One region of the Paenibacillus sp. cl6col genome, then DNA from elsewhere that is predicted to be linked to it. Evidence: riboswitches for the same ligand, from Rfam matches in the RefSeq annotation. Region 1 holds a riboswitch; each other region holds the start of a gene.

What was found. Region 1 has a riboswitch for cobalamin ahead of BLS15_RS24680 (DUF4430 domain-containing protein). Riboswitches for the same ligand answer to the same signal wherever they lie in the genome.
Region 2: another riboswitch for cobalamin. It lies ahead of metE (5-methyltetrahydropteroyltriglutamate--homocysteine S-methyltransferase); the one in region 1 lies ahead of BLS15_RS24680 (DUF4430 domain-containing protein).
Region 3: another riboswitch for cobalamin. It lies ahead of BLS15_RS01915 (ABC transporter substrate-binding protein); the one in region 1 lies ahead of BLS15_RS24680 (DUF4430 domain-containing protein).

What each region holds. Positions count from the first base shown of each region.
Region 1 is NZ_FNAZ01000012.1:71,506-82,636, forward strand. Features, by position in the region: gene BLS15_RS24660 (ECF transporter S component) at 1-119, opposite strand, end outside; gene BLS15_RS24665 (ABC transporter ATP-binding protein) at 143-1,816, opposite strand; gene BLS15_RS24670 (energy-coupling factor transporter transmembrane component T) at 1,789-2,676, opposite strand; gene BLS15_RS24675 (DUF4430 domain-containing protein) at 2,677-3,675, opposite strand; gene BLS15_RS24680 (DUF4430 domain-containing protein) at 3,785-9,196, opposite strand; cobalamin riboswitch at 9,355-9,548, opposite strand; gene rlmN (dual-specificity RNA methyltransferase RlmN) at 9,683-10,780, opposite strand; gene BLS15_RS24690 (helix-turn-helix domain-containing protein) at 11,101-11,131, shown strand, end outside.
Region 2 is NZ_FNAZ01000003.1:163,073-174,203, forward strand. Features, by position in the region: gene BLS15_RS08715 (DUF3939 domain-containing protein) at 1-200, opposite strand, end outside; gene metE (5-methyltetrahydropteroyltriglutamate--homocysteine S-methyltransferase) at 551-2,875, opposite strand; cobalamin riboswitch at 3,197-3,388, opposite strand; gene BLS15_RS08725 (HesB/YadR/YfhF family protein) at 3,600-3,890, opposite strand; gene BLS15_RS08730 (heavy metal translocating P-type ATPase) at 4,081-6,495, opposite strand; gene BLS15_RS08735 (cation transporter) at 6,633-6,833, opposite strand; gene BLS15_RS08740 (metal-sensitive transcriptional regulator) at 6,879-7,271, opposite strand; gene BLS15_RS08745 (L-lactate dehydrogenase) at 7,496-8,449, shown strand; gene BLS15_RS08750 (lysophospholipid acyltransferase family protein) at 8,512-9,225, opposite strand; gene BLS15_RS08755 (P1 family peptidase) at 9,331-10,350, opposite strand; gene BLS15_RS08760 (SMP-30/gluconolactonase/LRE family protein) at 10,660-11,131, opposite strand, start outside.
Region 3 is NZ_FNAZ01000001.1:447,687-458,817, reverse strand. Features, by position in the region: gene BLS15_RS01930 (adenosylcobinamide amidohydrolase) at 1-565, shown strand, start outside; gene cbiB (adenosylcobinamide-phosphate synthase CbiB) at 606-1,571, shown strand; gene BLS15_RS01920 (histidine phosphatase family protein) at 1,692-2,483, shown strand; cobalamin riboswitch at 2,680-2,892, shown strand; gene BLS15_RS01915 (ABC transporter substrate-binding protein) at 3,341-4,342, shown strand; gene BLS15_RS01910 (FecCD family ABC transporter permease) at 4,360-5,403, shown strand; gene BLS15_RS01905 (ABC transporter ATP-binding protein) at 5,400-6,269, shown strand; gene cobT (nicotinate-nucleotide--dimethylbenzimidazole phosphoribosyltransferase) at 6,560-7,615, shown strand; gene cobU (bifunctional adenosylcobinamide kinase/adenosylcobinamide-phosphate guanylyltransferase) at 7,778-8,347, shown strand; gene cobS (adenosylcobinamide-GDP ribazoletransferase) at 8,344-9,177, shown strand; gene BLS15_RS01885 (cobyric acid synthase) at 9,338-10,876, shown strand.

The DNA.
Region 1 (11,131 bases):
TTTCGCTCGAAGCGAATGAAGAAGGGCAGCATCGCGAGCCCGATCATCATAAAGCTCAGGGGCAAGTAGTACTTGTCCATCCATAAGACAACTGCCATTACGGCTACGGCCGCTGCCATACTTCCCACGTAGATCGTTCTTTTTAATTTCCCCATTGTTCCCATACATCCTTCACCGTGATCGCTTCGGGCAGAACATCTCCCACTGTGCGATGAATCGTTGTTGTATAGAAGTAGTTGCTCTGCAAGAAGGAGCGTGTGTCTTCTACTGCGACCATGGCGCCGTTGAATAACAAGCCACATCTTGATGCATAGCTGGCCGCGAACTCGATGTCATGACTGACCATGACAATTGTGGTGCCTCCCGCCCGTATCATTTCAAGCAATTCAGCCAACCGGTGCTTGGAAATAGGATCGAGTCCCTTCGTCGGCTCATCCAGCAGCAGCAGCTTCGGATCGGCCAATAAGACAAGCATGAGCGCTATTTTCTGCTGCTGCCCCCCGCTTATATCGAACGGATGCTTATCCATAATAGACTCGACGTCAAAGCGTGCTACGAGTTCATTCAGCTTCTCGATGCTGCTATGCTCGCTTAACCGCCTTAGCCGATCCATCAATTGCTCCCTCACCGTGTCTCTAGTGAAATAGAGCATCGGATTCTGTGCGACATACCCAATCATCCGACTTCGCTCTACTGTAGATTTCCGCAGCAAGGACTTGCCCGCATACAAGATGTCTCCTCGTTGAGGCTTATGTGCGCCCGCAATTTGCTGCAGCAAGGTGGACTTCCCAGATCCGTTGGCGCCAAGCAGGGCGAAGAATTCACCCTCATGAATCGATAGGGACAATCGCTTCAGGACGAGGGGAGCATTTTTGTCATAGGTAAAATACAGCTCTTTGCATGTTAACAATGGCTCTACTTGCTCCCAATCAACCTTCACAGATTCAGACAGGCTCTTCCCAGCAGCTTGCCGTTGTTCTTGCTTGCCAGCAAGCCATCTCCTTCCCTCTTTCACACTCATAGGTACAGCTCGGGCATCGCTGGCTTTCTCTATTTCCAAATAAAGCCGACCGATAGATGGAAGATACGGCAAAAATAATGCATCTTCATCCTTCCATATTTGCTTCATCACCTGATCAGGAGTGCCAAGATATGCAATTTGCCCCTGATTCAGCATGACAAGCTGCGTCGCATGGGGAACAACTTCTTCAATTCGGTGCTCACTGATTATAATCGTAAGGGAGAATTCTTCATTAATTCGGGAGAGCAATTGGATGAACTCTTTGGCTGCGATCGGATCAAGTTGAGCAGTAGGCTCATCCAGCAGCAGTACCCTCGGTCTTAATGTCATTACGGACGCCAAATTGACCAGCTGCTTTTGCCCGCCAGATAGCTCATGTATCGGTAGATGAAGCCATTCCTCCATACCAAAGAACTGTACGAGTTCCCCTACTCTTCGTTGCATTTGCGCGGTAGAATAGCCGAGATTCTCCATGCCAAAGGTCAATTCCTGCCACACCGTATTCATGACAATCTGATTGTCTGGATCTTGAAATACCATCCCGATTTCTTCAATGGATCGTCGCTCATCAAGTTGATCTAGACCAATTCCTCTATAATAAATACTGCCACTCCGATTGCCTTCCGGCCGTACTTCCCGCTTAAGCTGGCGAAGCAGTGTAGTTTTTCCTGATCCTGATGGGCCGCACAGCAGCACGAATTCTCCCTCTTCTATGGTGATGGTGATATGATCAAGCGTCTTCTCTGAACAATTGGGATACTGAAAACTTACATCTTCGATCTGATAGTGCGCCATAACAGCTCTTCCTTTCCGTTCATTACGATCGGGATGAAGATAAATACCAAGTAACATGCTGCATGCAGCCAAATCTGTGGCGACCACTCCAACGACTGCAGCCGTGGATACACTTGGAACCGATTAACGCCGAACAAGCCGCCAATCACAATATTGGCTCCTGTCACGACCATGATCCATGATACAAGGACATCCCTTTTGTCCATCTTGTAGGATACTGCACTCGTCCTCTTCCCAACGCCATATCCTCTCGCACGCATAGAGCTAGCTGTCTGAAGCGCTTCTTCCAGCGACCAGCTAATTAACGTATGCAGGGTCTCCATGCCTTCGCGCATAAAGTGCTTCTTGCTGGCTTTCGGATGCAGGTAACCAAGAACACGTTGAACCGTCATAATATGCTTCAGCCGTCTCGTCAACAGCGGCACAAAACGGAGGGTTACCGTAATGATAAAGGCCGTTCGCGGGGCGATTGGCGTTAATAGGTACAATAATTTCTCCGGCGTGATGACGAGATTGTAAGCGACAAATGCCAGCAGTATATTGAGCAGTGATAATGCGAATAGAGCACCATATATGATCGATTCCAATGTAATCGGACGGTCGAATACATACCATAGAATCGTAGCTCCACGACTAGAGAAGAAGGGATTGAGCAAGAAAATAATTATAGCCATAATTAAGTATCCCTTAATCCCCTTCTTGAGCAATCTCCCTCCATCCAAGGATAGATTCAATAGAACGATACTAAGTAAAGTAAGGACTGAATATACAGGATGCGTGAACATCATGCATGAGAGCAGCAGTACGGCAAAATATGCGAAACATAATCGCGGATGTAATGTGGAGAAGCCGTGTATCATTTAACTTTCCCCATCCCATAGTCCGTCGTCAGTACCCACTCCTAAATCCTTGCCTAGATCCTCCGTATACAGCCATTGAATATGGTCTCCAGGATGAATCGGCCATACGCCTGCGCTGCGGTTGGGAAATTTACTATTAATGCTGTACATCCAGCCGCTCCCTGATCCCTTGTCGAACTCATATAAATTATCAATACCTTTTACATAAGCAGTTGCACCGGAACCGCTGAAGTCCATTTGAATCTTCTTAGCACGCGTCGCTTTTTTCAATACATCCATTACGGTTTCCGAATCGCCAATTTCGATTTCCTCTGTGCCCATGATCGTACCGACATCCGAGGATCCCACAATCGTAAGCTGCACGGTAGTAGTCTGTGGAGGCTTTGCATCTGGCTGAGAAGCAACTCCTTTGTTCGGTGTAGACTGTCCATCTTGCTTATTGCTGCCCTTGCTCTCCTTTTCGCCTGCATTCCCCTTGCTCTCTTTTGCAGAAGGAGACGTGCCAGAAGGTTTTTTATCCTTTGGAGTTACATCCGATTTCACAGAAGACTCCGTTGCTTTACTTACGATGCTTTTTCCCTGCGTTGTTTCAGTAACCTGATTTTTCTGTTGGCCTTTCTCCTTCGCCGATTCTTTACTTGTAGTAGACGGATCAGAGCGAGTGTCCTTGTGATCTGGGTTATCCGTGTCTCCTGTTTTGCTTCCTATGCCCTGCACTGTATCAGACTTGGGATCAGCTGTTGCTTGAGGCAACGATTCTGGATTCCCTTGATCCTGCTTCTGTTCGGATAGATTAGCAGTCTCACTTGCCAGATCCTTAGAGGCTTGGCTCGGGTGCTCTTGCTCTTGTGCCGTTGTATGACCAGCCAGCCTCTCATCCTTCGGCTGGCTGCCATTTCCGCCATATACCCATACCGTGGCAATTACAATGGCCAGTACTGCCAGTCCAGCTATCCATCTCTGTTTGTTGCGCTTTATCCACGCAAACCATTCGGACATGTCCTCACCTCTATGCCATGCATACTCGTTGATGATGCAAGCTTGCTATCATGTAGTTCCGCTCATAGGGAAAGAAGGAGATTGCTCTCCTTCTTTCTGATCGTGCAAATTATTGAATGCCGTGCAGTCTTACCATGACAACAGCGGCCATCTCCCTAGTCACATGAAGCTGTGGCTTAAAGTAACCGCCCTCACCCGACATCAGACCTGCTTGATAGGCATATTTGACGTAAGGCAATGCCCACTCAGCTACTTGCTGTTGATCTTTCGGTCCTACCGATGAATCTGCATCCTTCGGTAGCCCCTTCATTCGTACAAGCATAGCTGCCATCTCTTGTCTCGAAATCGCTTGGTTCGGTGCAAATTTATTAGCTGAAACACCCGAAATAAGACCTTTTTCCTTCGCAGTGGCAACATATCCTGCATACCAAGACGAAGCACTTACATCGGTAAAGCCTGAATCTGTGCCTTGTGGCTGTAAACCAGCATATTTGACGATCAATGCCGCGAACTCAGCCCGACTTAATTCCCGCTTCGGTTCAAATTGGGATGCGTCCTTATCTTTACCCGTACCCTGCATAAACCCGAGTTCCGTTGCTTTATGGACTGCTTCTTTTGCCCAAGCAGAAATGGAGGCATCGTCTGTGTACGTTATTTTCTCATCCTTTGGCTTCTGCGTGCCCGTCGATGCGGCGTCCGTCATCACATACAAGCTTGTTCGATTCGTCAACACGCGATCACAGGCTGTCAGCGCAAGCAATGCCTGCTGTGTAGCCATATAATTACTTGCTTCGCCTCGTGAATGCGCAAATCCGCCGTCTGTATTGAGATACGTGCGCAGTCCTTTCAGCAAATCCCCATCCTTCTTCACGAATCGCTTGTCTTCCAAGTCAATTCCAAGACCGGACAGCGCAATAATCACCTGCGAGATGCTCTCACTCGTTTCAACACCCCATGCTTTAAATCCGCCGTTAGCGAGCTGTTGCGATGACAACCAAGACAATGCCTTGTCTGTGGCTGCTTTGACCTCTTTACGATCTTGATACTTCGCCAATGCCTGCAGTGACATAGCAGTCATATCGATGTCGCTCACAGCATTAGACTCTTTGCTAAGCGGGAACCCGCCGTCTGAATTTTGTTGAGCAAGTAATTGCTGAATCAGCTTATCCCTTGTCCAGAGTGCATCGTTTGGAACAACTGTTTTGTTCGCATCCAAGGCTAATAAAGCAAACACAAGACCGTTCGTTCCTTGATTTGTCATGCGCCCATTATTATAGATTTTCTCTAAGAGGTTGAAGCCTGCTACATTACTTGGATCCTTGCCGATTGCCGTAACAGCCAAAGCCATGCGTTCATAGTCAGTAACTAATCGGAATTCTCCTTTTTTCTCTTTTACATAGTTTTCTAGAATCGCGTAATACGTAGAAGGAACTTTCTTACCTGAACGAGCCAGCGCCATGACGTCCCAATCATTAAAGTTGTCTTGAACGGTGAATTTGCGGTTGCTTAGTATCCATGCTGAAGCACCGTCAATAAGGCTCTTAAGCTTAGCAGACTCTTCTACCTGCTTCGGTGTAAGCGCGCCACCGCCCGTTCCTGCCCCCCCTGGGTGAACTGGCAATCCAGGTTTTCCTGGGGTTTCTGTACCTCCATCAAATTTATTGCCGACGTCTTTACCCAAGTTCGTCGTATACTGCCAACGAAGGACATCGCCCTTCTTCAGGTTATAGATACCAGCGCTATAGTTCGGGAACTTGCCGTTTACAGAGTACACCCAACCGCTTTCGGGACCTTTATCGAACTCTCCCAAGTCGTCGATAGCTTTAACATAAAGCGTAGGCCCCGAACCTGTGTAATCGATAGAAATGCCTTTTTGGTCGACTGCTCTCTTCATTGCTGTAAAGGCCGTTTCTCCATCCTGAAGTTCTACGCGCACTGGTGCTATAATATCGCCTTCGCCAATTGTGCGCTTTTCAACTGATAGCGTAATTGTGTTAGTGGTTGGAGGGTTGACAACGCCCCCATTGCCCGCATCATCTTTGACCTTAGTACGATAAGTTACGAACTCAGTAAAGTGCGTCGTTTTAACAATTAAATTTCCGTCTTGAACGTATGAATAAACCTCGTCTTTTCGTGCCGATGAATCACTATATTTCGGGATTGGGGTAAATACCCCACTTGCATTAACAAATCCTGCTTCTTGATTCGTCTGACCCTTAAATGTAAGAGTGACATGCTTACTGAATTGAATATGCTGATCACCGCCGACTTTTACACGGGAATCAATTTGAGAAGTCTCTTTGTTATTCAATGACAGTTCAGCATTGATTTTAGCTAGCAGCGTACTCTCGTTCGTTTCCAAACTCCGTGGCATTTCCAATTCATTATTCCAAGGAGAGGTAATTTCAGTACCGCTATCAATATTCAAGTTGGCAATTGTATGATTCGCCAGAATTTTAGGAAGTTCTGCCGCTCTGAATTCTAATGTCAACTTTTGTGAGGAAAGCATGTTTTGCTCCGTTCCCACAAGAACTTCCTTGGTATGTTCATTTAACTGAAAATGAGAATCCCCTGATGGTAATCCACCAATATCAAGCCCTAAATTACAGGTGAAACTCCATTGAAGGACATCCCCATCAACCAGCTTATGCTTGTTTGCACTGTGAGCATAGAACTTTTGATTAACGGAGTACATCCACCCACTGTTAGATCCTTTATCGGACACACCTAGGTCAGCTATAGACAGTACAGAAAGCGAGTCCCCTGACCCCGCATATTGTAAAGATATCCCCTTCTCCTTTAGCAGTCTCTCCAATACGGTAAACGCTGTATCATCCTTGAATAGGGGTACAGAAATAGGAGTAATAATGTCCCCTTCCCCAATAGAATGTTTCTCGACAGAGAGTGTTACTGAGCCAGTTACCGGTGGATCAACGACTCCTCCATTGCCGTTATCTCCGCCGGGTGTATCTTTTATTTTTGCGATATATGCTAGAAACTCACCCAATTGCTTAGTCTTAATGACTAGGTCGCCTACACTATTGGCATATGAATAGAACTCATCATATCTAAGCAACTCATCATCATATTTAGGAATGATTACGATTGATCCGTTGGCATCCATGAGCGCTGCTTCTTTATTGCCTTGCCCCTTCAAAGTAAGGGTTGCATGCTTATCAACATGAATATCTTGATCGCCGCCAAGCTTAATACGGGAATCAATTTCTGTTGCCTCTTTGTTATAAGGGGACAAGCCTTCATTCAGCCTAGAAAGTAAAATATCACCGCTTCCACTTAAAATTCTAGGCAATTCGAGCTTTCGATCCCATGAAGAAATTACAAATGTACTCGGTTGGATTTCTAAATATGTACTGCTCGTAACGGAAGCTACATGGGGCAGCTCATCCTTTGAAAATACAAGTGTCACTTTATTTTCTGAAAGAGGTTCCTGTTCCGACCCCACATTTACCGTGGTTTCGTTCTCACCTACTACAATTGTCTTGTCTCCAGACGGGCTTGGATCGTTTATCGAACCAATATCCTTACCCATATCTGTCGTGTACTGCCAACGGAGAACGTCCCCGTCCTTCAATGTATATATCCCCGCGCTATAATTCGGAAATACCCCATTTACGGAATACATCCAGCCGCTTAACGGCCCCTCATCAAATTCCCAAAGTGGATCAATGCCTTTGATATAAACCGATTTGCCTGAACCACTATAGTCAAAGTCAATGTTTCGATCCTCGAGTTCTCTTTTTAAAGCTGTGAAGGCTGTATCTCCTTCATACAATGGTATTGCTACAGGTGCAATGATATCTCCTTGACCGACGGTTCTAATCTCTACGGACAATGTGGCAGTCCCAATCGATTTAGGAATTTCCAAGCTAACTACCAATCCATTGCTTTCCTCTTGTCCCGTTACGGCAGCTCCAAGAGCTTGAACCGTTAGGTCGCCAGTAACAGCACGGCCTTCAAATACAAGCTTTGCTTTTTGACTATTAAGAAGTGAAACTGATTTTAGTTTCAGTCCAGTCGTTCCTGGCTTTACGAGCCAACTGTCAATCTGCGACGCTTGGAGCGTAAAGGTATCCCCCGCGAGCTGCACTTCGACCGTCGGATTTACGGCACCCTGTTGAATAGAAGAGACTGTAGAAATCATTGGTTGGCGACCATAGTAGAAGTAGAGATTATCGCCATCTTTTATCTCGTATGCGCCTGCCCCTACAGATGAAACATTCCCATTCACCTTGTATTTCCAACTATCGCTGCCGCCTAGCTTTCCTTCATTTTGTCCAGCAACAGAAGTTAGTCTTGCTTGATCCCCATTCCCCGAAGTGAGGTAGGGAATTGGTGGATTAACTTGATCCAGCGCTAACTTTAATACATCCAACGCAGTGTGCTTTTTAATGGTCGCATCCAAGGAAATTAGGTTAGGTTGATAAATGACATCTTCAATCCCCTTGACACTTACCTGCACATTAATCTGTGATTGATCCGGTGGAAGTTTCACTTCCGCGAGGCGACTCCATACCGATTTTCCATGCTTGATATCGAGCAATGCAACAAGAGCCTGCTCGGTGGACATCCGGTTTGTAGCGTTATCCGTTACTTTCCATTTAAATGATCCACTATTTTGTTGAAAACGTGCATATGCATCAATAACTGTGTTGCCGGAATTTTGCCACTTTGCTGACAAGACATCATCGCCTGCAGCAACCAATCCCGATACGGATGTAGATAAGCTATTGGAATTATCTCCGGATCCCCATGTACCAACGGAATCAAACCCTCCGTTGTCCAATTGGCGGTTTTTCAACAATTCCTTAGCTCGTTCAATTGCCGCATCTACCGCGCTCTGTCCTTGGTATTGACCAAGTGCAAGCAGCGCCATACCAGTAATGTCAGTATCACCCGAGCTTCCAGTAGCTGACAGTCCATAACCTCCGTCAGCATATTGTGCTTTAAGCAGATAATCGAGTGCTTTTTGCTTGGATGCGGCATTCCATGATCCCATATCCTGACCAAGCTTTTCACCGGCGCTTAAGGCAATCATTGCCCAAATGTGTTTATTGACTCCACCGATAGCACCCGTTGCTGGATCTTGCTGAGCTGCCAGCTCCGCCCACAGATTCCGGTTCGTTTCCCAAGCGTGAGCCGGATTCTTTCCTAACGCAAGTAAGCCATAAATATATCGAATATGATCGGTGCCTCCTGCATTTGGACGAAGTCTTGGCTCTTTTGTTTCCCATTTAGGTAATCTCCAAGTCCCATCATGCAAATCTTGACCCGCGCTCCACAGAGCAACAAGCTCCCACCATGAATCACTTACAGCATCTTGATTAGAAGCATCATTATAATAATCTTTATAGTATTGAACTGTATGTTCAATCATGTTATTTAGTTGTGTATTACCCTGCCCACTAGCCGCTCTTATGACTTGTGGCTGTACAAGAGATAACAACAACACGATACTTAGTAATGCAGACAAGCTCTTCTTCAACATTCTGTTCGTAATCATCTTCAATGTCTGATCTCCTTAATATGTCGATATGAAGGCAATAAAAAAACACCTTTCCATGTTAGAAAGATGTTAGGTAACCACTTCGGTGCAGCTAAATACACTAGTAATCTCCTACTAGCAGCACGAATAAACATCCCCCTCCCATCCTCGTGAGAAATATAGAGCACTTATATGGCAGGTCTCCTGGCTTCGCATCATCGCTCGACAATCTACCTTCCCGTTAACTCAGTTAACAGTGGATAAAAGCCTTGATTGTCAGCTCTGCGTTACAGTGGCGGGACCGCGTCGAACTCGCATCGACTTCCCTATTAAGCTGCGCATGCACAGCACCATATAAACTATTTCTATGTAATTTCGATAAGAATACGTGGTTTTATTGTAGCAAAATTTAGCATGACGGACAAAGAACTTTCTCATAGACAGCACGAAAAAAAGCGCCCTACCCATTGGTAGGTACGCCTTTTGTTGACTACAAAATGTTATTTAGCTCATAGCTGCCTGATCGGCACCAGCACCGCTTTCTTTCTTAATCTGCTTGCTGCGAAGCTGGCCACAAGCTGCATCAATGTCTGTACCATGCTCCAACCGTACACTGCAGCTAATGTCATTTTTCTTCATGACATCATAGAAGCCACGAATCGACTCCTGCTCGCTGCGCTGATACTGGCTGTGCTCATCAACAGGGTTGTACGGAATCAGGTTCACATTGACCTCGTCCTGCATCTTCCACTCTTGAATCAGCTGCACCAACTCAAGTGCGTGCTCCTGCTGATCGTTCACGTCCTTCAGCAAAATATACTCCAGCGTCACCCGTTGGTTTGTCGTGTTGATGAAGTACCGAATCGCTTCCATCACCTTTGCAATCGGAATGGCGCGGTTAATCTTCATAATGCGCGTGCGAAGCTCATCATTCGGCGCATGCAAGGACAGGGCCAAGTTCACCCGCAGATTAATATCTGCGAAGTCTTTAATCTTATTCGCCAATCCGCTCGTCGATACCGTAATTCGTCTCGCTCCAATTGCCAGACCTTTATGGTCGGTAACAACCCGCAAGAAGTCTACGATATTCTCAAAGTTATCGAATGGCTCTCCGATACCCATTACGACGATATGGCTGACCAGATCACCCTCACCCACTGCATCCAAATGGTGCTGAACCTTCATAATCTGCTCCACAATCTCGCCGCTCGACAAGTCGCGGCTCTTCGCCAGCAGTCCGCTCGCACAGAAGCTGCAGCCGATGTTGCAGCCAACCTGAGTCGTCACACATACCGACAGCCCGAATTTGTGTCTCATCAACACGGTCTCAATCAAGTTGCCATCCTGCAGCTTGAACAAGAACTTGATTGTGCCGTCAGCCGATTGCTGCTTCACATGCTCGTTAAGCGTATGAATAACGAAGTGTTCGGACAGCAGTGCTACGCTGGCTTCATTTACTTCTGTCATATCAGCGAAATCCTTGACCCGCTTGCGATATAGATAATCCCATATTTGGGATGCCCGTGACTTCTTATGTCCCCGCTCCTCTAACCAAGCGGCCAACTGATCCAATGTTAATCCATAGATGGATTGCTTATTCATCTAGTGCCCTCTTTTCAACACGTCAAGATTCTGTCTTACTTGCTTATAAGTGCTTTTAAAAATAGTTCAAAAAGGTCGCAGCGGACTTTTTGAACTTCCTCTATAATCTGATTATTATTGTCCCAGAACTTTTGAAATATAACAAGAGTCTTTCCCGTTATAGGCAATAAGCAATTGTTTTCATAGAGCACGGCGAACGCCAACAGGTATAATTAGCGCTATCATGTACCACTAAGAATGGCCGACATATCCGGCACACAAAGACAGGACATACATGCGTCACAACGATACACTGAATGCAGGAAAGGAGGCGAAGGAATATGGAGGCACTCATCATGCTGCGCAACGCAA
Region 2 (11,131 bases), on a different contig from region 1:
CCACCTAAATAACGGCGCAGGCGTTTCAAATCAATGCTTTGATCCCCTAGGAGCAGGGTCGTTCGTTTAATCTCTTTTGGCATATCTTTCTCATATTGAAGCACCGCTCTGCGGACATCTTCTAACGTTACATGCACCGCTTCAAGAGCTGCCTTAGAGTTTTTCTTATCCCGTTTGAACCATTGTGTGAACCAACGCATATCAGATCCCACCTTTCTGCCTCCGTATGATAAGGAAGATGGAAGCAGGAATCATGTATCCGCTTACATCTCTATTATAACATAATTTTCATTAATCGACATGTTTGGTTGTTCCGGTATTCCTTTAACATATGAATAACCAATGTTCATCTCATTCACTCACGCGCAGGAAAAGAAAAATGTCGATTTACCATATATTACGTATTTTAAATTTGAAGGTTTCACGTTATAAAAAAAGACCATCTCTGCATGGCAGTCGCGATGACTGCGAGAGATGGCCTTTCCCTATGATTAATGAAGAAATATTGAAGGTCTATGTGCGCGCGATGAAAACTAGCGAGGATCAGTTCTTATGCTTCAGTCGATACTGCTGCTTCATGACGTGCGCGAGCGAGCTTTGTTGCTTCTACCATGTTGCGCAGTGCAGCTACCGTCTCCGGTTCGCGGCGCGTCTTCAGACCACAGTCTGGGTTAATCCAGAACGTCTCAACCGGAAGCACTCGAAGCGCTTGCTCGATAATCCGATCAATCTCTTCCACAGCAGGCACACGTGGGCTATGAATATCATATACACCCAGACCAATGCCAAGCTCATAGCTCTGCTCCTCTAGTGTTGCAATCATATCGCCGCCACTTCGTGCCGTTTCGAGCGAGATCACGTCCGCATCCATCTTGCGGATCGTATCAACCATGTCGGAGAAGTCGCAATAGCACATATGCGTGTGTACTTGCGTCTCAGGCGCTGCTCCGCATGTTGCAAGCCGGAAAGCAAGCACCGCCCAATCCGTATAATAGACAGCATCCTCCACCTTAAGCGGCATACCTTCCTTCACCGCAGGCTCATCGACCTGGATCATGCCAATACCTGCAGTCTCCAGTGCTGCAATCTCTTGACGAAGCGCGTACGCCAGCTGGAATGCCGCCTGCTCGCGAGGAATGTCGTCACGTACGAACGACCAGTTCAAGATCGTAACCGGCCCCGTAAGCATCCCCTTAACCGGCTGAGACGTCAGGGACTGTGCAAATGCCGTTTCCTTCACCGTCATCGCCTCTGTGAACGCCACATCTCCGTACAGAACCGGTGGTTTTACACAGCGCGAACCATAGGATTGAACCCAGCCGAACTTCGTGAATGCGAACCCGTCCAGCTTCTCACCGAAGTATTCGACCATGTCCGTGCGTTCGAATTCACCATGTACCAGCACGTCAATGCCGATCTCTTCCTGAATGCGAATCCAGCGTGTCATTTCCTCTTCCAAATACGTTTCATACGTCTTCGCATCCCATTCTCCCTTGCGGAAGCGAAGGCGTGCGCGCCGGATATCCGCAGTTTGCGGCATACTGCCAATCGTTGTGGTCGGCAGCAGCGGCAGCGATGGCCAGCGCTTGCGCTGAAGCTCCTTGCGTTCCTCGAATGGAAGACGTTCAATTCCTTTTTCCTTCTCTGCACGAAGCAGTTCTTCCAACGCTTGAACGACTTGCGGACGCTGTCTTGACGGTTCTGTCCGCCATGCTTGAACACGAGCACCGCTCTCTGCTAATGCTGCACGCGTCTCTTCACTCGGGCTTGAGAAGTGACGAGCAAGTAGGGCAGTCTCCTCCAGCTTCTCATCCGCGAACGCCAATGCCTCGCGCACTGGTGCTGACAGCTCAGTTTCCCGCTCCGCCGTAAGTGGTACATGAAGCAGGCTGCATGATGGCTGAATAATCCAGCGTTCCTTCGGTACAATCTCTTCCACAGACTCGAGCCATGCTGCTGCTGCAGCCAAGTCCGTACGCCAAATATTGCGGCCATCAATAATGCCGACAGCAAGCTGCTTCTGCGCAGGGAATCCGAATTGACGAAGCGCTGCTTCATTTCTCCCTCTATCATGAACAAAGTCTAATCCGAGCGTATCCACTGGAAGCGACACGAACGCTTCGTAGTCGGACACCGCATCGAAGTAGGTCTGAACCCATAATGATAAGCTTGGTGCTGCCTTGCGTAATTCGGCATAGACTTCCTTCACAGCAGCCCAATGCTCGCTTGGCATTTCCAGCACGAATGCAGGTTCATCCAATTGCACAGCCTGCACACCTTCACCCTCCAACTCGCTAAGCAACTGTCCGTATACTCCTACGAATTGGCGAAGAACGTTCAGGCGCTCTTCCGGTTTAATCCCTTTAATAAAGCGGACATACGTATATGGCCCGATGATGACTGGCTTACCTTCAATGCCATGAATCTGCTTCGCTTGGCGATAGGCTTGCAGCGGGCGATTGACCGTAAGTTGCGGCGCCTTGCCTTCCCATTCCGGCACAATGTAGTGATAGTTCGTATTAAACCACTTCGTCATCTCGCAAGCTACCGCATCCTGTGTACCGCGAGCCAAGGCGAACAGCAAATCTGCGTTCACTTCTCCACCATCATATGCAAACCGTGACGGAATCAATCCGAATGTGGCCGTCATATCAAGCACATGATCATACCAGGAGTAATCATTTACTGGAATCAGGTCAATGCCAGCGTCCTGCATCGTCTTCAGCCGAACATCATTGATGCGCGCCAATTCTTCTTCCAGCTGCTGAACAGAACTGTTCCCAGCCCAATATTGCTCCAATGCCTTCTTCCATTCCCGGTCGTATCCGATCCGAGGGTAACCTGCTGTGCTTGTCTTGATTGAATGAACTGTCATCATACTGCCCCTCTCCATGAGTCATTTTGCCGTACGGGATATAATTGGACAATTTCTATCGCTTAACACGGAATTAAGATTGCAGTTGAGCGCTCTACCCCACCATATGTGACTTTATCACTCAGACTTCAGAAATTTCATTGCAAAACAATATGCAAAAAAGACATTCCTGTCCAACAACAGAAATGTCTCGTAAACGTCCATGAAGTCATAGTGGAATAGATCGATCCTTCCGTCTCATTAGCAGACTACCCTCATGCTAAGAGGAATCGAAAACCGATATCCATGCTTACGAACACTTCCCTATCTCCCGTAGGTACGAACAGTGTTGTCAAAACAGGCAGGTCTCCTGGCTTCAGCTTCATTGGCCTTTGCAGCCTTCCCGATCGATTACGACCAGTGGCTCTCTCGCAATACCTCAACTGTCACAGTGGCGGGACCGCGCCGGATTTCCAACCGGCTTCCCTATTAAGCTTCGACGTTACCCAAAGCACCTGTTTCCTCCTATTCAATTGCATTGAAAGTCGCAGTCACGCTTCCCCCAATTGAGAACGATTATATATCTAACCAGAACGAATGACAAGGATTTTTTCTCATCTCTACCCAAAATAAAAGAATACCGAGCTGTCACCTTATGTTCATTAAACTCCGCTTCACTAAGCTTCTATCCATATACAATAGGCGAGCCTCTCGGCTCGCCTATTGATGATTACGGTTTGATGCGCTAGATGACCATTCCTTCATGCAGAAAGACAATATCTTCACCTTTCTCATCTAGCGTCAATTCACGATTATCCAAGAACCATACATCATTTTGCTCCATAAAGAACGTAATGCCGTTCACAACTTCCGTCACTGCTGGATATTGCGGACTGTCTTTCATGATGCCGAATGAATAAGGTCCTGAAGCACTGAATCCGCTGTAGCGGACGAATATGCGTACTGAGTCTCCTGCTGTAAATCCCCAATCAGCCAAAAAACGCTCGACTGCCTTCGCTGTAACGCGTAATTGCATGTTCAGACCTCCTTAATCATACCTTTCATCCGATTTGATCATACCATGTGGCCGCCACTTTTGTTAACACCAAAGTTGACAGTTCGTCAATGATCCGCATCATCATTACCGCATAATACGTTCGGCGATATGATTATATGCTACCTTCTGTTTAGGAACATCACGATCTCTACCAAGGAATTGTGCCAGGTTACAGCTTGATGCGTTGAAGCCGCAGTGCATTCAGTACAACGGATACCGAGCTGAAGGCCATAGCCGCACCTGCAAGCCATGGGGCAAGCAATCCAATTGCTGCAATCGGGATGCCTATCGTATTGTATACGAGTGCCCAGAACAAGTTCTGCTTAATGTTGCGCATGGTACGGCGGCTCATCTCCATCGCATCCGCAATGCCGTTCAAGTCGCCACGCATTAAGGTTACGCCTGCCGTCTCCATTGCTACATCCGTACCTGTACCGATCGCGAACCCTATGTCCGCTGCTGCCAGAGCTGGCGCATCATTAATTCCATCGCCTACCATGGCCACAACACTGCCTCTCTGCTGCAGCTCGCGCACATGCTGTGCCTTCTGTTCAGGCAGCACCTCTGCAAATACATCATCAATCCCTACTTGTGACGCGATTGCTCTGGCCGTGCGTGTGTTGTCTCCCGTCATCATGACAACGCGTATCCCCATTTGATGCAACCGCTCAATGGCCTTCTTCGAGGAAGCTTTCACTTGATCGGCAACGGCAACTATGCCTTTCCAGCTTCCATCAACCGCGATAAGCATTGCCGTCTTGCCTGCCTGCTCCATGTCTTGCAATGCTTCCTCCGCATCGCTGCTTGCTACCCCGTTCTTCTCCATCCATCTGCGTGTGCCGACAATGATCTGATGCCCATTCACCTCAGCCGCTATTCCATATCCAGGTTCAGCTCGGAATGAATCCGGTTCAACCGTGCTGATTCCTTGCTCCGACAATCCCTTCACAATCGCCTGTGCCAATGGATGCTCGGATTGCTTCTCAGCTGATGCTAGTAAGATCAAGAGTTCTGTCTTCTCGTCTTCATTCCCATCATGCAGTACAACATCTGTAAGCGAAGGAGCCCCTTCTGTTACGGTTCCTGTCTTGTCGAGTACAACCGTCTGCACCCGATAGGCTCCTTCCAGATGCTCGCCGCCACGGAATAGTACACCATATTCCGCAGCACGTCCGGTTCCCGCCATAATCGACGTTGGCGTTGCCAAGCCGAGCGCACACGGGCAAGCGATTACGAGTACGGCAATGGTACGAGACAAGGCTACACCGAAGTTGCCTGGTTCAACAGCGAAATACCAAATTAAGAATACAAGCACCGCAATCCCAACGACTATCGGCACGAAGATGCCTGATATTTTATCAGCGATCCGCTGAATCGGAGCCTTGGAGCCCTGCGCCTCCTCAACGATTTTAATAATTTGCGAGAGCGCCGTCTCGGAGCCGACCTGGGTCGCTTTCATCGTAAATGCCCCCTGCGCATTCACGGTAGCCCCATATACATTATCGCCGGCTTGCTTCTCAACAGGGACGCTTTCACCGGTAAGCATGGATTCATCCACGGTCGATGTCCCGCTAACTACAATGCCGTCTACCGGTACTTTCTCACCTGGGCGAACAAGTACGAGATCCCCACTTGCCACATCTTCCACAGGCACTTCCACTTGTTCACCGTCGCGCACAACGGTTGCCGTTTTAGCACGCAGCCCCATCAAAGCTCGGATCGCTTGAGAAGACCGTCCTTTAGCCGAAGCCTCCAGCCATTTACCAAGAAGAATGAGCGTAATGAGAACAGCACTCGTCTCAAAATACATCTCAGGATGGTGAAGCTCGCCAATCTGCCATTGCCACGCCAAGTACACACTGTACACATAGGCTGAGGTCGTACCGAGCGCGACAAGCACATCCATATTGGCGCTCCCACTGCGGAGTGCCTTAAATGCCCCAACGTAGAAACGTGCCCCTATAATAAATTGAACCGGCGCTGCCAGTACCATTTGCACCCAAGGGTGCATGAACCATTCCGGCACCCAAATCCATGAGGTGAAAGAAAAATGACCCACCATGGACCACAGTAGTGGAATGGACAATAGGGCAGAGACGAGGAACGTATTACGCAATCGACGCATATTCCGCTGTGTTGGCGATTCCTGTTCACTCTCGCCTTCTTCCTTCTTCAGCCTCCCCGTATAACCTAGCTGAGAGATCTTATTCAATATATCTTCTTGCTTCAATCCAATAAAGGTGACCTTCGCCGTCTCCGTTGCTAAATTGACTGCTGCCGTCTGCACTCCCTGCATACGGCTCAGCCCCTTCTCAATGCGAGTGGAGCAAGCAGCACAAGTCATTCCTTCAATTTGCAAATCCAACGTTTCTACCGGAACCTTGTATCCGAGATGCTCGATCTTATCAACGACTTGCTGCAAGGTTACTGCATCACCGTCATATTGTACGGCCGCTCGTTCTGAAGCAAGATTGACAGATGCTTCTGCGATGCCGTCCATACGATTCAAGCCTTTTTCAATTCGTGTTGCACATGCGGCACAGGTCATTCCTTCAATCGGCAACGTTGCTTGCTTTTCTGCCATTGTTATGTCCTCCTTATCCTTCTCGAACATACCCCTATACCCTATATCTGATTCCAAAAGAAAACTCCTCTGAAGGAGTGTTCTTTGCAGTAATCAATCAGCGTATTCAGCATAATATGAGAATCGACGCCTAATCATTACACGACGTCGTAGCCTTGCTCCTCAATCGCCTCACGGATTTGTTCCGGCTTTACTTTGGACTCATCATAAGATACGGTTACTTGCTTAGCAGCCAAATCAACCTGTGCAGTTGCACCTGTACCTTCTACTGCTCGTTCTACAGCTTGCTTGCAGTGCCCGCATGTCATCCCTTCTACTGTCCATGTTTCGTTAACCATCTTACTTCCTCCTCTGTCCATTCCTTAAGGGAACAGGCCATGTTCTTATTTTAGTAATTTATGAATCGTTGTTAGCAACTCGTCTATGACTTCCGGCTCCCCGTCTTGCAATCGCTCAACGACACAACTCTTCATATGCCCTTCGAGCAGCAATTTGCCAACTGAATGAAGTGCAGACTGGATGGATGCGATCTGATTCAGCACATCGTCACAGTACGTATCTTTTTCAATCATGGATTTCACGCCTCGCACCTGACCTTCAATGCGATTCAAGCGGTGAACCAACTTCTTCTTCATCTCATCCGAGTGATGACTCATCCGCTTCCCGTCTGAAGTGTGGTGCTCGCACCCTTCTTCACTTGCATGGCAAGCATCTTCTGTACCAAAAGCAGCGGTCATCACGTCATCGACTTGTTCATCGATACGTTCGTTTGACATTTGTGTATCACCACCTCATGCATTAACTATACTATACCCCCCTACCCTATGCAAGCCCTTTTTTTGAATGCTTTCTTCTGCAGCTAACTCGAATTTCTCGCTGTGGTAAATTAGGGTTGGTTATTTCTTCGGAAAATGGTTAAAATTTAAGTGTTAGTCTGGCTTCAGGCCCATTGTCTAACAGACGAACTTATTGTTATTACTTTCGAGGAGGCACACTTATTATGACCCAAATGACAAAAGTGTCCCGCGTCGCGTTGATCGGATCGGGCTTTGTTGGCTCCAGTTACGCGTTCGCGTTGTTCAATCAAGGGTTGGCCGCTGAGCTAGTCATTATCGACGCTAACCGTAAAAAAGCAGAAGGAGATGCGATGGACTTGAATCATGGTCTTCCGTTCGCATCCAATATGCGCATATGGGCTGGAGACTATAGCGATTGCAAGGACGCTGACCTCGTTGTCATTACAGCAGGTGCGAACCAAGCACCAGGAGAAACACGTCTTGATCTAATCGGCAAAAATGCGAACATCTTCAAATCGATCGTTACTTCCGTCATGGAGAGCGGCTTTGATGGATTGTTCCTGGTTGCAACAAATCCAGTCGATGTTCTTACATATGCAACCTGGAAATACTCAGGTCTGCCTGCTCATCGCGTCATCGGCTCTGGTACAATTTTAGATACCGCACGTCTGCGTTATTTGCTCGGCGAAAAAATCGGCGTCGATCCGCGCAACGTCCATGCCTACATTATGGGCGAACATGGAGACACTGAGCTCCCTGCGTGGAGCAATGTCAGCATTGGCGGCCAGCCGCTCGAGCACTATCGCAAGACGCATGGAGAGCCGACACAGGAAGAATTGGATGATATCTTCCTAAATGTACGCGATGCTGCTTATCACATCATCGAGCGTAAAGGGGCTACCTACTACGGAATCGCAATGGGCTTGGCTCGCTTGACAAAGGCTATTCTGAAGAATGAGAACTCTGTGCTGTCCGTATCTGCCTTGCTGACTGGGCAATATGGTCTGGATGATGTGTACATCGGCGTTCCTGCCGTCGTAAATCGCCAAGGCATCCGCGATGTATACGAGCTTCACCTGTCTGAAGACGAGATGCAGAAGCTTCATCATTCCGCAGGCGTGCTTAAGCAAGCAATATCTTCGGTATTCCCTAAATAGTGTTGGGTGTTGATTGTGAATAAACGAATGGCGCACTGTCCGTAGACGGTGCGCCTTCCTAATTACGCATTCACAATCATTGTACGTACTTGCTCTGGAAGCTCCGCAGCCTCCTCCTTCGACAGGCCAGCTGTCGATACTGGAGGAAGAACGGTCACCTCCACATGAGCAGGACTGATCCAATTCCCATTCGCCTCCATCAGCTTGTAAGAGCCAGATATGCGAACAGGCACAATTGGGAACCCTGTCTTCGTAGCGACGCGGAAGCCGCCATTTTTGAACTCACCGATGTGTTCACTCTTGCTTCGTGTTCCTTCAGGGAAGATGACGATCGGATGACCGCTTTCTACGAGCTTGCCCGCCTCATTCAGACTGTTCATGGCTTGGCGTACGTTGCTGCGGTCAACGAAGATGCAGCGCAAGTACTTCATCCACACACGAATGAACGGCAGCTTCGCCAACTCTGCCTTGGCCATTAGCGCCTTCGGCTTGCCAACATGCCCAAGCATGATCGGCACATCGAAATTCCCTTGATGATTGGAGATAAAGACGGCTCCGCCTTCTGGGATATGCTCCAATCCACGAATCGTTACCTTCGCACCGGCTACACGCAGCAATGAACGTGCCCATCTTCCGACCTGCTGGGCCGTGTACGCATCCAGCTCTTCATACCGTCCTTGCTTGTATAGTCGATTGGCCTTCCACATCCCAGGGATAATGAAAAGTAAATAAAGCCAAAAATAAATAAACCAAATCAATGTTCGTATGAATTTCATGATGTGATGTAATTCCCCTCTACAACGTATCGATGTGTGATGCATTATTAAATCATTCCTGTTATGCACATCAAGCTAGACTATCAAGCTATTCTATCAAACCAGTTAATCAAGCCACTCTTGTGAGCAAGGCACACCCTCAACGGAATTCGCTGCAATGATGGCATTATGGACGGCATAAGCAAGCACCTCGGCTGCCCACATGCCCGCCAGATCAACAGAGGCGTCTATTCCGCCTGTTGTCATCGCGAACACTGTATCTCCGTCATACATCGTATGGACAGGATAAATGGTACGAGCCAAGCCATTATGCGCCATTTGTGCAATTTTCGTCATTTCGGTCTTTGTGAATGTTCCATTGCAAGCGACTGCGGCAATTGTCGTATTTGTCCCCGGCTTCATCGTCGCTTGGAAGGGATTAGCCAATTGCGTTAGGTAAGACAACGGATCAATGAACTGTCCCATCTCATCCGCTCTTGCCCCAGCTAATGTTATACCATGCTTCGGATGTCTCACTTCGCCAACCGCATTGACAGCAACAGCCGCACCAATAACAAGACCATTTGGCAATTGTACAGAAGCCGTACCAAATCCGCCCTTCATTGCTCGTTCCACTCCCGCGAACTTGCCAAGCGTTGCACCTGCGCCAGCACCTACATTGCCTTCGGCAACCGCTTCAGACATCGCATTCTCAACAGCCGAATATCCCATCTCTGCAGTTGGTACGACTGTCGGATTGCCTATCGCCAAGTCAAATAAAATAGCTGATGGAACAATTGGCACCTTGGCAACGCCGACATCAAGTCCAATCCCCTGCTCCTGCAATCGCTGCATCACCCCTTGTGAAGCAGCGAGTCCAAATGCGCTTCCGCCGCTGAGACACAATGCATGAATATGCTGAACGAGAGCGGTTGGCTGCAGTAACTCCGTTTCACGAGTGCCAGGCGCTGATCCCCTGACATCAACGCCGCATATAGCCCCTTGTTCTGCTACAATGACTGTACAGCCTGTATGTGCCTCATTATCATGCGCATGCCCGACAACAATACCTGGTACATCCGTGATTGCGCCAGGATAGCGAGCAGGCTTGCCCCCGGGTTTGATATTCCAATGGGAAGATTGCATATTCGCACCCTTTTCTGTCATCCTTGTTAGATGTCTATTTCCGGTTCTCATGATTCGATGATGCATGAAGCGACCCGCTGCGGGAATCATACGACATAAATGCAACTCGTAACTCGCTGGTGACTCGTCGAGCTTTGTACATTCATGCCGATTCATGCCTAATTCTGCGCTTTCCCGAGAAATAATAGGCTTTACAATCCTCGAGTTCTGTCTAAGCCGCAACTATCATCTACAAGTTATTACCCAAGCCCCATCGTTCACAAGAAGAGAGAGGAGCCCGCTGCTAGGGCTCCTCTTATTATGAATTAATTATACGAGTCCGAATAGACGTCGGCAGCGGCCAGGACGATTCGCTCGGAATCGTTCGACATTACCTTGATCCATGATCGTGACGTATACCGTACAGCCGTCTTCGCCGCCGAATGTTACATTCGTGCAGTTGCTTCCATGGAGGCGGATCTCTTCTGTCACGATTCCGTCTGGAGCAAGAACCGCGACTGTTCCTTTGCCGAAGCGTGCGACATACAGGTTGCCGTCAACATCACATCGCATGCCATCCAATCCAAAATCAGGGAACTGATGGAACAGACGCTTATTCGAGATGCTGCCATCCTCCTGAAGATCATATACCCAGATCCGTCGTTGAACCGATTCATTGACATAGAGCAAGCGTTCATCTGGGCTAACCTCGATGCCATTGGTCGTACCCATCCCTGTTTCCAGGAGCGTCATTTCTCCTTCTGGGCGAATACGCCAGATTTGCCCTGTATCATCGGCCCAC
Region 3 (11,131 bases), on a different contig from region 1:
TCGCATCTTGAATCAGATGGTTCATTATCAGTTCAATTATGCAGATCCGATAGAGTACCTTCGTCTGACGTGTGTAGAGAAGGGGTACGCTCCGGAACAGACCGTTGGGCTTATGACCGCTGCTAAAGTGAGCCATGCATCTGTTGCTGAGCAGGATGCGGATGAATGTTCGCTTCTGTGCGTAACGACTGCCGGAACGTCTAATGCGGCTCGTGCTGGGATGCCGCGACGCGTATTCTCAGCATATGAACCATTGAAGCCGGGGACGATTAATTCCATTCTTATTATGGATGGCAAATTGTCTGATGCCGCGGTATGGAATGTGTTCATGACGGCAACGGAGGCCAAATGTGCGGCTCTGTCTGATCTGGGCATCTTAGATTCAGAGACGGGGCGCATTGCCACAGGAACGACGACAGATGCAATTGCATTTGCCGTGATAGACAGTGGACGATATGAACCTGTGCATTGCTATGCAGGGACAGCGACCACATTGGGTCATGCGGTCGGACAACTCGTGTATTCTACCGTATATGAGTCCGTCAAGACTCAGCATGAAGCATGACCGCTAACAGAGAAGAACAACCTACTAGGGTGGTAGACATATGACAGCAGCGCTCATCATAATAGCAGCATACATATGGGATCGGATTGTAGGCGATCCTCGGGCTATCCCGCATCCAGTCGTTGGGATTGGCAAAGGAATAAGCAGAGTAGAACGTGTTATACGCAGGATAAGTCCTTCCGAGCAGGCGCTCAAGCCGCTAGGCATCCTGCTGCCGATTATCGTGGTAGGAGGGGCGTATGCGTCGACTTGGCTTATATTAACAGGACTATATCATGTTCATGAATATGTAGGATGGATTGCCGAGGCATTGCTCATTGGAACGACAATTGCGGCAAAAGGACTGAAGGATGCAGGGATGGCTGTGTATCGGAGGCTGAAGGAGCAGGACTTAGAGGGTGCAAGGCGAGAAGTCGGCATGATTGTCGGCCGCGATACAGAGCAATTGGATGAACCGGAAGTCGTGCGCGCTACCGTCGAGACGGTAGCGGAGAACATAGTTGATGCGGTCATTTCGCCGCTATTCTTCGCACTTATCGGAGGCGCTCCGCTGGCTATGGCATATCGTGCGGTGAATACGCTCGATTCTATGGTCGGCTATAAAAATGAGAAATATCAGAATTTGGGCTGGGCATCTGCCCGCCTCGACGATATCGCCAACTGGATACCAGCACGGATCACTGCTGTGCTCATCACGCTGAGCGCTTGGATTCATCGGTATGATGCACGCAGGGCTTGGTCAATGGCGCTTCGAGATGCAAGCAAGCATCCAAGCCCGAATAGCGGGTGGGCCGAGGCAGCAGCAGCAGGTGCGCTTGGCATCAGGCTTGGTGGTTATAATGTGTATAAAGGAATACGTTCGTTCCGCGCTTATATGGGGGATATGAAGCAGCCTCTGCAAGCAGAGCATGTGCCTGCGGTATGCAGGTTGCTCGTAAGCAGCTCGACAGTCTTTGTTATTCTGGCAGGCCTGCTCCTATATGTGCGAGGAGGATGGCTTCTGTAGACGAATGGCGGATGAAGGAGTACAAATGGGATGACACGGACAACTAAATGGAATGCTCCCGCTATTCATCGGAACCGGCGTCGTTCAGGAGCATCGAAAAACAACAGGAAACGATTATTAATGACAAGACATATGTTACGAAAAAAGAGTCAAGCAAGCGGCAAAATTGTGCGTTTCGCACTTGTTCGTCATGGCTTGACGCAAGAGAATACGGAACGGCGATATATTAGCTATTCGGATGTGCCGCTATTGCCGGATTCAACAGAAGAGCTCCGAGCGCTTCGCCGAACATTGGCGCATCCATCGCCGCTGCTATACACGAGCGATATGCGCCGCTGTCGCGACACGCTCGCCTATTTGCGTCCGCGTGACAGCATCCAAGCTGTGGAGGACACAAGGCTGCGAGAATATGACTTCGGTATGTGGGAAGGGTTAACCTACAATGACTTGAAGGAAGATCCACAGTATCGAAGATGGCTTGACGATTCATCAGCCATCCAGCCGCCGCGCGGGGAACCGTGGCAGACCTTCTGTACGCGAACGGCGCATGTATGGTGGGAAGTGCTGCGCAATGCGCGTGATTCCTTCATCAGCAGCGGTAATCACATGGAACGGCAAGAGAGCGCTATCCGTCGTCGACCGTACCATTCTTCGCCGCTGCCACGTGGACGTGTGCTGCGCAGCAAGACAAGCCGGATGCAGAGACAGTCATATGGAAGCGGGCCTACCCCGCGGCCGGATGTTGTCATCGTCACACACGGTGGCGTCGTTCGTCGCTTATACACGCTGGCTTTCCCAAGGAAGTCATTCTGGGAAGCCGCTGCGCCAATCGGTGGCGGTGTTATGATTACGGCGAAGCGATGTGCCCGCAAATGGAAGTTCTTGCGAGCAGAACGGCTTCCCAGCAGATGATGACGTTTGTGTGTCAAAGCAGGTTCATTGGATACGCGCAATGATGTAATCTATTGCAACGCAGGGGCTTTTCCCCTATAATCAATTATCGAGTTTAGCACTTGGATGACGAAATGTATTCCATATTGAATAATCGTGATACTTCAGGTCCTTGGGTATGTATGCGGTACGGATCCATACGCGTTGTTCGGTAAGAGACACCGTTGTATTGTATGGCCGATGCATATTCGAGGTTAATAGGGAAGCCGGTGTAAACCCGGCGCGGTCCCGCCACTGTGAATGGAGTGTTGCGCTCATGATGCCACTGTCGGATTCATTAGTGTGTGCTGTATGTACCGCTATGGATGGGAAGGCGAGCTGCAACGTATTCTCCTAAGTCAGGAAACCTGCCTGAAGATGGACGAGCTGTATCCTTCGCGGAGAGGATCACGTCATTGGCGTAATGCATCAGGCAACATGGCAGCGCAGCTGCTTGCTTCCTGCTTCTAGGTGTCTGTTGAATATTGCGATAGATGACTTTGTGTTCCCCCGGATCGAAGGATCGGGGGTTTTTGCTGTATTTGGAAATGATTTCACATCCCATCAAGCACTTCGTTTGTACAAGGTAAACTGCAGTTCAATGCAATTGCACAGCACGAATGTATATCACAAATTCAGTCACAGTAGGATTTACAGCTCAGGTATATGCAAGTGCTCATTGACAACTGATACCGAATGGGGATGTACATACATTCTTACGGCAAGTGCAGCTTGCAGTGCATTATCGTTCGCATGGCGAAGGATGGAACCGCTTTACACCTGCACGGGTAGTACATGGTTAGAGACTAGGAAGAATGACGCGAGGGAGAGATTCTGACATGAACAAATGGCTGAACAAATCGGTAGCGGCGCTATTGGCGCTTATGCTTACAGTAGGACTGGCGGCTTGCGGCAATAAAGATGCGGCTAAGCCTGCTGAGAATAATACTGCACAGCAAGAGTCCAATGGCAATGGGGCTACAGAACAACCGAAGCAGGATGATCTAAAAACGACGTATCCACTGACTGTTAAGGATGCGACTGGTGAGGAGTTCACATTCGACAAAGCGCCAGAACGTATTATATCCGTGTCCCCAGCTGAGACAGAGTCCTTGTTCGCGCTTGGATTGGATGCACAAATCGTTGGGGTGTCTGATTTTGACGACTATCCAGAGGCAGCGAAGTCCAAAGAGAAAATGGGCGGCATTACGAAGCCGAATGAAGAGGCAATCATTAAAGCTAAGCCGGACATCGTATTCACAGGTATCTCCATGAAGGAGCCCGTCGTGAAGAAGTTCCGTGAACTGGGCATTAAAATATTCAAGGTTGAGCCAAAAACGTACGATGATGTGATTAAGAACATTGAATTGTATGGTCAAATTACGGATCAGCAAGCTAAGGCGAAGACGATTGTTGACAACATGAAACAAGTGCGTGAAGATGTGAAGTCGGCCGTTCAAAGTGCGGAGAAGAAAAAGGTGTATATTGAATTCTCCCCAGGCTGGACAGTAGGCAGCGGCGAGTTCATGAACGAACTGATTGAAGTGGCAGGCGGCACGAACGTTGCGGCTGATTCAGCTGGCTGGATTCAAATTAACGAAGAGAATATTATTAAATCCAATCCGGATGTAATCATGTTCACGCAAGGTGTAGTGGACAAAGAGACGAACAAATCCTTGGAAGAAATTATTCGTGGACGCAGCGGTTGGAACAACATTAATGCAATTAAGAACAATCAAGTAATCGGTGTGGATCAGAACCTGATCAGCCGTCCGGGACCTCGTGTAGCTGAAGGATTGAAGGCAGTTGCGAAGGCGATTCATCCGGACTTGGTAAAATAATCATCGTGGAGAAATCGATGAATAAAATGGGTTGGTATGGAGGAGCGGGTATTGCGCTTCTCCTTTTGTCCGTTGTAGGATGCCTCGCTGTAGGCTCTGTACAAATGCCAATGGGGGAAATTGCTCAAATTCTGCTTCATCATATTCCAGGGCTGGATCAGTTCATACCGGTGACATGGGATGACGCTTCCGCGCAAATTATGATGAAGGTACGCTTCCCACGAGTTCTATTGGCAATGCTCGTAGGGGCGGCGCTTGGGGTCGCAGGTACTGCATTTCAAGGAGTGCTGCGCAACCCGTTGGCAGATCCGTATACATTAGGGGTATCTTCAGGGGCTTCTGTTGGAGCCGCATTCCTTATTTACTTCGGTTTGCAGTATTCGCTGTTCGGCGAATGGACGATTCCTGTCGTTGCATTCGCTACAGGGGTAGCGACCCTAATGTTCGTCATTAAGCTGGCCAGTGAGCAGGGGAAGATTCCAATCGAGACACTGATCTTATCTGGAGTCGTGATGCAAGCCTTTCTCGGCTCCATCGTCTCCTTTCTTGTAGCCATGACAAATCAGACGATCAATGAGATTTTGTTTTGGGTGATGGGCAGTTTGGCGATGCGAGGTTGGTCTTATACAGTGGTGCTCGCTCCTTATTTGGCAATTGGCATTGTTATTCTTATTGCATATGCAAGACCGCTTAATTTGCTTGCATTAGGTGAGCGGCAGGCCTCGCATCTCGGACTTCATGTAGAGCGGACGAAATGGGTAGTGCTGCTGACGGCAACGATGATTACGGCAGCTGCCGTATCTGTCTCCGGCGTCATCGGCTTTGTCGGATTAGTCGTTCCGCATCTGCTGCGCTTAATTGTAGGCCCCGATTATCGATATTTGATACCGCTCTCAGCAATTGGGGGAGCGATATATGTGATGTGGGCAGATACGATTGCCCGTACGGCATTCGCACCGACAGAAATCCCACTTGGGGTTGTAACCGCGTTTCTAGGTGCGCCATTCTTCGCCTACTTGCTTATGCGAAATAAGCGAGCGAAACGGGGGAAATGGTCATGACACAGCGAAGAGAACATCTACCGAAAGCATATCTGGATCATGCAGAGAGCAGCAATCATGCCTTTCACATGGAGAAGGGCAGCATCATTGAGGTTCAAGGACTGAGCAAGCATTATGGGGAGAAGCATGTACTGCAAGATGTGGATTTCGCTGTGAAGTCTGGAGAGTGGGTTGGCATCATTGGTCCGAACGGTAGTGGCAAGTCCACGCTTCTGTCTTTGTTGTCAGGAGTGGATCGACCTACTTCTGGCTCTATACAGCTTGCTGGTCAAATGCTGGGTACCTATAAGCGCAGAGCACTGTCTCAGATGATGGCAGTGCTGCAGCAGGAAGCGCTTCCACCACTTGGATTTACGGTGCGCGAAGTGGTTGAGATGGGACGTTTCCCATTTCAATCCTGGCTTGGATCAGAATCTGAGGATAGTGGAGAGATTGTAGACCGGATTATGGAGAAGCTGCAACTGACGGAGCTGGCTGACCATCCACTTGATCGGATTAGCGGCGGGCAGCGCCAACGGACGGCATTGGCTAAGCTAATGGTGCAATCCCCTTCTGTTGTACTGCTGGATGAGCCGACGACGTATTTGGACATTCATTATCAGGTGCAATTTATGGATATTGTTCGGGAGTGGCAGCAGGATTGCGGGTTGACGGTCGTATCCGTGCTCCATGATTTGAATTTGGCTTCTTTATATTGCGATAGGCTTGTTGTCATTCATGGCGGCGGCATTGCTGCTCAAGGCACACCTGAGCAGATCATGACTACGGAGCTGCTGTCGCGTATTTTTGCCACAGAGACGACAGTTGTGCCGCATCCCGATACGGGCCGCCCTCAGATTCTTATTCGACCGAAGCTAGGGTTATAGACGGCCCTGGACAGCATAAATTGCTGTCATTTTGCAATAACGCAATTTATAGCATTCCGCTTGAAAATCGATAACGATGAATATAGTGAATGTTGCATGGAACAAGAGTGGATATGAGTCATAGTCAGAAAGAACCACAATCTGTGCACGGATCTAAGATCACAACTAAGAACTGAAAACAATCATTTGCACATTTAAGAACAGAACTAAGAAATGAATACAACTATGTGCACATCTATGAACACAAGTTTGTGCACATGAAAATCAATTTGACAACGGAGATGAGCAGCATGAATGAACGATTAAATCAACTGATCGCACAAATTAAGCTCTTGGATGAGCAGGCAATCCAATCTGCCATCGAGCATCAAAATCAATTGACGAAGCCGCCGGGAAGCTTGGGAGTACTCGAGCAGGTTGCGATTCAAGTTGCAGGTATTACAGGAGAGGTTAAACCGCAATTTGAGAAGAAGGCCGTTATTGTCATGGCTGGCGATCATGGAGTATGTGAGGAAGGCGTTAGCGCATTCCCATCCGAAGTGACGCCGCAGATGGTGTATAATTTCCTCCGTGGCGGAGCTGCGGTCAATGTTTTGTCGCGCGAAGCTGGTGCAGACGTGGTATGTGTCGACATCGGTGTCAATGCGGACTTGGATGATCTGAAGCTTGTATCGCGCAAGGTGCGCAAAGGTACGGCGAATATGGCGAAGGGGCCTGCTATGTCGCGAGAGGAAGCAATCTCTGCGGTTCTAGTAGGTGTTGATATTGTGGAGCAGTACGTTCGCGAAGGATATCGCCTGTTCTCGACAGGGGAGATGGGCATTGGAAATACAACGGCGAGCGCTGCGATGCTGTGTGCATTTACTGGGATGGAGCCTGAAGAGGCAGTAGGCCATGGGACAGGCATCGGCGACGCGCAGTGGAAGCATAAATGCAATGTGGTACGGCAAGCGCTTGAAATCAATGCACCGAATCGTGAGGATGCATTGGATGTATTGGCGAAGGTAGGAGGGCTGGAAATTGCCGGTCTTACGGGTGTTATTCTAGCAGCGGCGGCGAATCAGGTTCCGGTTGTGATAGACGGGTTTATCTCCAGTGCGGCTGCTCTGGCTGCTGTACGATTAGCTCCGGCGGTACAGCCTTATCTTATTGGCTCGCACTTGTCAGAGGAGCGGGGGCATACAGCGCTATTGTCTGAGCTCAAGCTAAATCCATGCTTGCATGTGCAGATGCGTCTTGGCGAAGGGACTGGCGGTGTGCTGATGTTCCAGCTCATTGATGCTGCAGTGCGAATTATGCGAGAGATGGCAACATTCGCAGAGGCGGGTGTAACTAACAAGGAGTAATCGTGAATTGGCATGTCGGGATTATGGTTCCAAATGAACAAGAAACGTAAACAAGCATGACGATTGCATGTATGTATGTTGTCACACGAGTGTGATCAACTTAGGTATGATGTTAACACAAGGATAATCAATGCAAGTATCTTGAAGCAAGGATGAGTGAGCATGGGGAAAATTGTACTCGTAACAGGCGGAGCGAGAAGCGGGAAGAGTACGTTCGCTGAGCGACTATTTATGAAGTTGTCCCCGCAGGGCGGTACCTATGTTGCGACCGCTGAGGCTCATGACGAGGAGATGAAGGAGCGCATCCGGCTGCATCAGGCGAGTCGTGAGGCATCTGGATACGCGTGGAGCACAGTGAACCAGTCGCTGGAACTCCCGAGTTGGCTGAGTGAAGAAGAACAGCCGACAGTGCTCGTTGATTGCTTAACAATCTGGCTGTCCAATGAGCTTCTGCGTGCAGAGCAGGAGGATGAGGGACGGATGGAGGCACAGTTGGAGTGCCGTATTCGCGATATCTTGGATGCACTTCAATGTATTCAGCAGCGCGATGGTGTCGTCGTCATGGTAACGAATGAGGTTGGCAGCGGCGTTGTACCAGCCTACAAGCTTGGACGAGTATTCCGTGATGCAGCGGGCCGGCTAAATCAGCGAATAGCTGCACTTGCAGACGAAGTGTATTTGGTTACGGCTGGGATTCCGATAGAGCTCAAGAGCAGGATGGTTGAGCTATGAAGCAATATGTACATGCGTGTATTGCTGCCATGCAGTTCCTGACCCGCATTCCAATCCCGAAGGAAGTACCATTCACGAATGAGGTGCTGAAGCGCAGCACCTTGTTCTTTCCTGTCGCGGGCGGGGTAATTGGATTGATTGTGTGGGGAGCAGGAGCTGGGTTGACATTGCTGCTTCCGACAGGGCCGGCAGCGGCAGTAACGTTGGCGCTTATGCTTATGCTTACAGGTGGACTGCATATGGACGGACTGATGGATACAGCGGACGGCATATTCAGCAGTCGATCCCGTGAGCGTATGCTGGAGATTATGAAGGACAGCCGTGTTGGGGCGATGGGGGTTATTGCATGCGTCCTGATGCTGCTGCTGAAATGGTCGTTGCTTACCGCCTTATTTGACGCGAATGCCTGGAATGTCTGGATCGTCATTCCGTTCATCTGGTCCCGTGCTGCTATGGTATGGGCGATGACCAATGAACCGTATGCACGGGCCGAGTCTGGGTTGGGCAGTTATTTTCAAGGGCTCAACCGGAATCATGTGGCTGCAGCATATGGCTGTGCTTGGCTGCTGACCGCAGTGGCTGTTGGAGCTATGGCGCTTCCGATTCGAATCAGCTATCTGATGACGATGCCAGCGGGGATTATCTCGGGTTGGCCTTGGTGGCTGCTCATTGCTTCGCTGCTGTTAGGAGTTGCAGCGGCATGGGCGGTATCTCGATACTTGTCTAAGAAGCTCGGTGGCCTGACAGGTGATACTTACGGCGCGTTGAATGAGTGTACAGAAATGGTGTTCATGCTGCTGCTGGTGCTCTTGTGTGGAATGAAAGGGTGAACGTGAGATGGATGAACAGTTAAATAACAACGTTCCTGCTCAAGGAGATAAGGTGTCCTTGACAGTGCTTGGCTCTGTTTCGGCTCAAGAAGAAGCCGGACAGAAGGAAATCGGGAAGGTAGAGCATGAACGAAGCAAGCCCGGGCGCGGACGGACGATCATGCTGCAGGGCACGGCTTCTGATGTGGGCAAAAGTGTTGTGACCACGGCGCTGTGCCGCATTTTGAAGCAGGATGGATATAAGGTGGCGCCGTTCAAGTCACAAAATATGGCGTTGAACTCTTACGTTACGCCTGACGGCAAGGAGATCGGGCGTGCACAAGGTGTGCAAGCCGAAGCATGTGGGGTTATGGCAACGACGGATATGAATCCAGTGCTGCTGAAGCCCATGCAGGAGATGAGCTCCCAAGTCGTCGTTCACGGCAAGCCTTATCAAAATTTGAGCGCTCGCGATTATCGCTCTAGCTTCCTACCCGAGGCGAAGCGCATCGTCGTTGACGCGGTCAATAGGCTTCGCGATGAGTATGATATTGTCGTCATGGAGGGGGCAGGAAGCCCAGCGGAAATTAATCTCAAGCATAATGATATTGTGAACATGAACATGGCTACCTGGGCAGATGCTCCAGTTATCCTCGTCGCGGATATTGACCGCGGCGGTGTATTCGCGTTCATCGTCGGGACATTGGAGCTGCTGGAGCCGCATGAACGAGAACGGGTACACGGCATCATCATTAATAAATTCCGCGGTGATGTGTCGCTTCTGCAGCCGGGAATCGAATGGCTAGAGGAACGGACAGGCATCCCGGTACTTGGTGTGCTTCCTTACGCCAATGATCTCGATATTGAGGCAGAGGACTCTGTTGCTCTCGAACAGTGGAAAGGCAAGGCAGAACCGGAAAATGATCTGGATATTGCCATAATGGCGTTGCCCCATATCTCAAACTTTACCGATATTGATCCAATAATAGCTGAGCCTGATGTTCGCGTTCGATATGTGAGAAAGCCGGAGGAGCTGGGCAATCCCGATGCAATCGTCATTCCGGGTACCAAAAGTACAATGGCTGATCTAGAGTGGCTGCGCAGCACGGGATTGGCGGAAGCTGTTCAGCACTACGCAGCACAACATCTAGGGGCAGTCGCAGGTATCTGCGGCGGTTATCAGATGCTTGGCCAGCATTTATCTGATCCAGCAGGAGCTGAGGCGGAGGCAGGAGCGACCATGGAGGGATTAGGCTTACTCCCACTGGCTACGGAATTTGCCGCCGAGAAGCGAACTGAGCGGGTATCGGGTGTCGTGAGCGCATCGCAGCTCGTTGGAACACCCATGCACCAAGTTCCCGTTGAAGGGTATGAGATTCATATGGGGCGTTCTACGATCACGACACATACCGGCACCGGCATTGAAGCTGAGCCCCTATTCAGGCTTGATGGCGATGGGGGAACAGATGGCTGTGTAACGGAATCAGGACGTCTATTTGGAACGTATATGCACGGTGTTTTTCATAATGATGCCTTTCGCAGGGGCTGGTTGAACGGGCTGCGTCTCAAGCAAGGGCTCAACCCTATCCCGACGATACTGAATTATAATGCGAAGCGTGAGGATGCATTTGATCGGCTAGCTGACTTGGTGCGGAGCAACTTGCAGATGGATGTGCTGTATCGCATTCTTCAAGTAGATAATCCAGAGGATAGTGTATAGCTGAGGGATTCGAAGGAGCAATCGGACACAGCAGCAGGAGAAGGATGGGAAAGCACGAATTTGAAATGATTTCCCTATCGCCTTCTGCTCTTGCCTCGACGTACTAAAGACATTACAATCAAGGGAGTTCGGGACATGGTTACCGAGGTCCTTCTTTTTTTGCATAAGGCTACGATGGCTGTTGATTTGTTCATACAATGATTCGAGACATTGTACGGAGCAATTCATGGGAAGGGCGTTTCGAAGCTTCCTTGA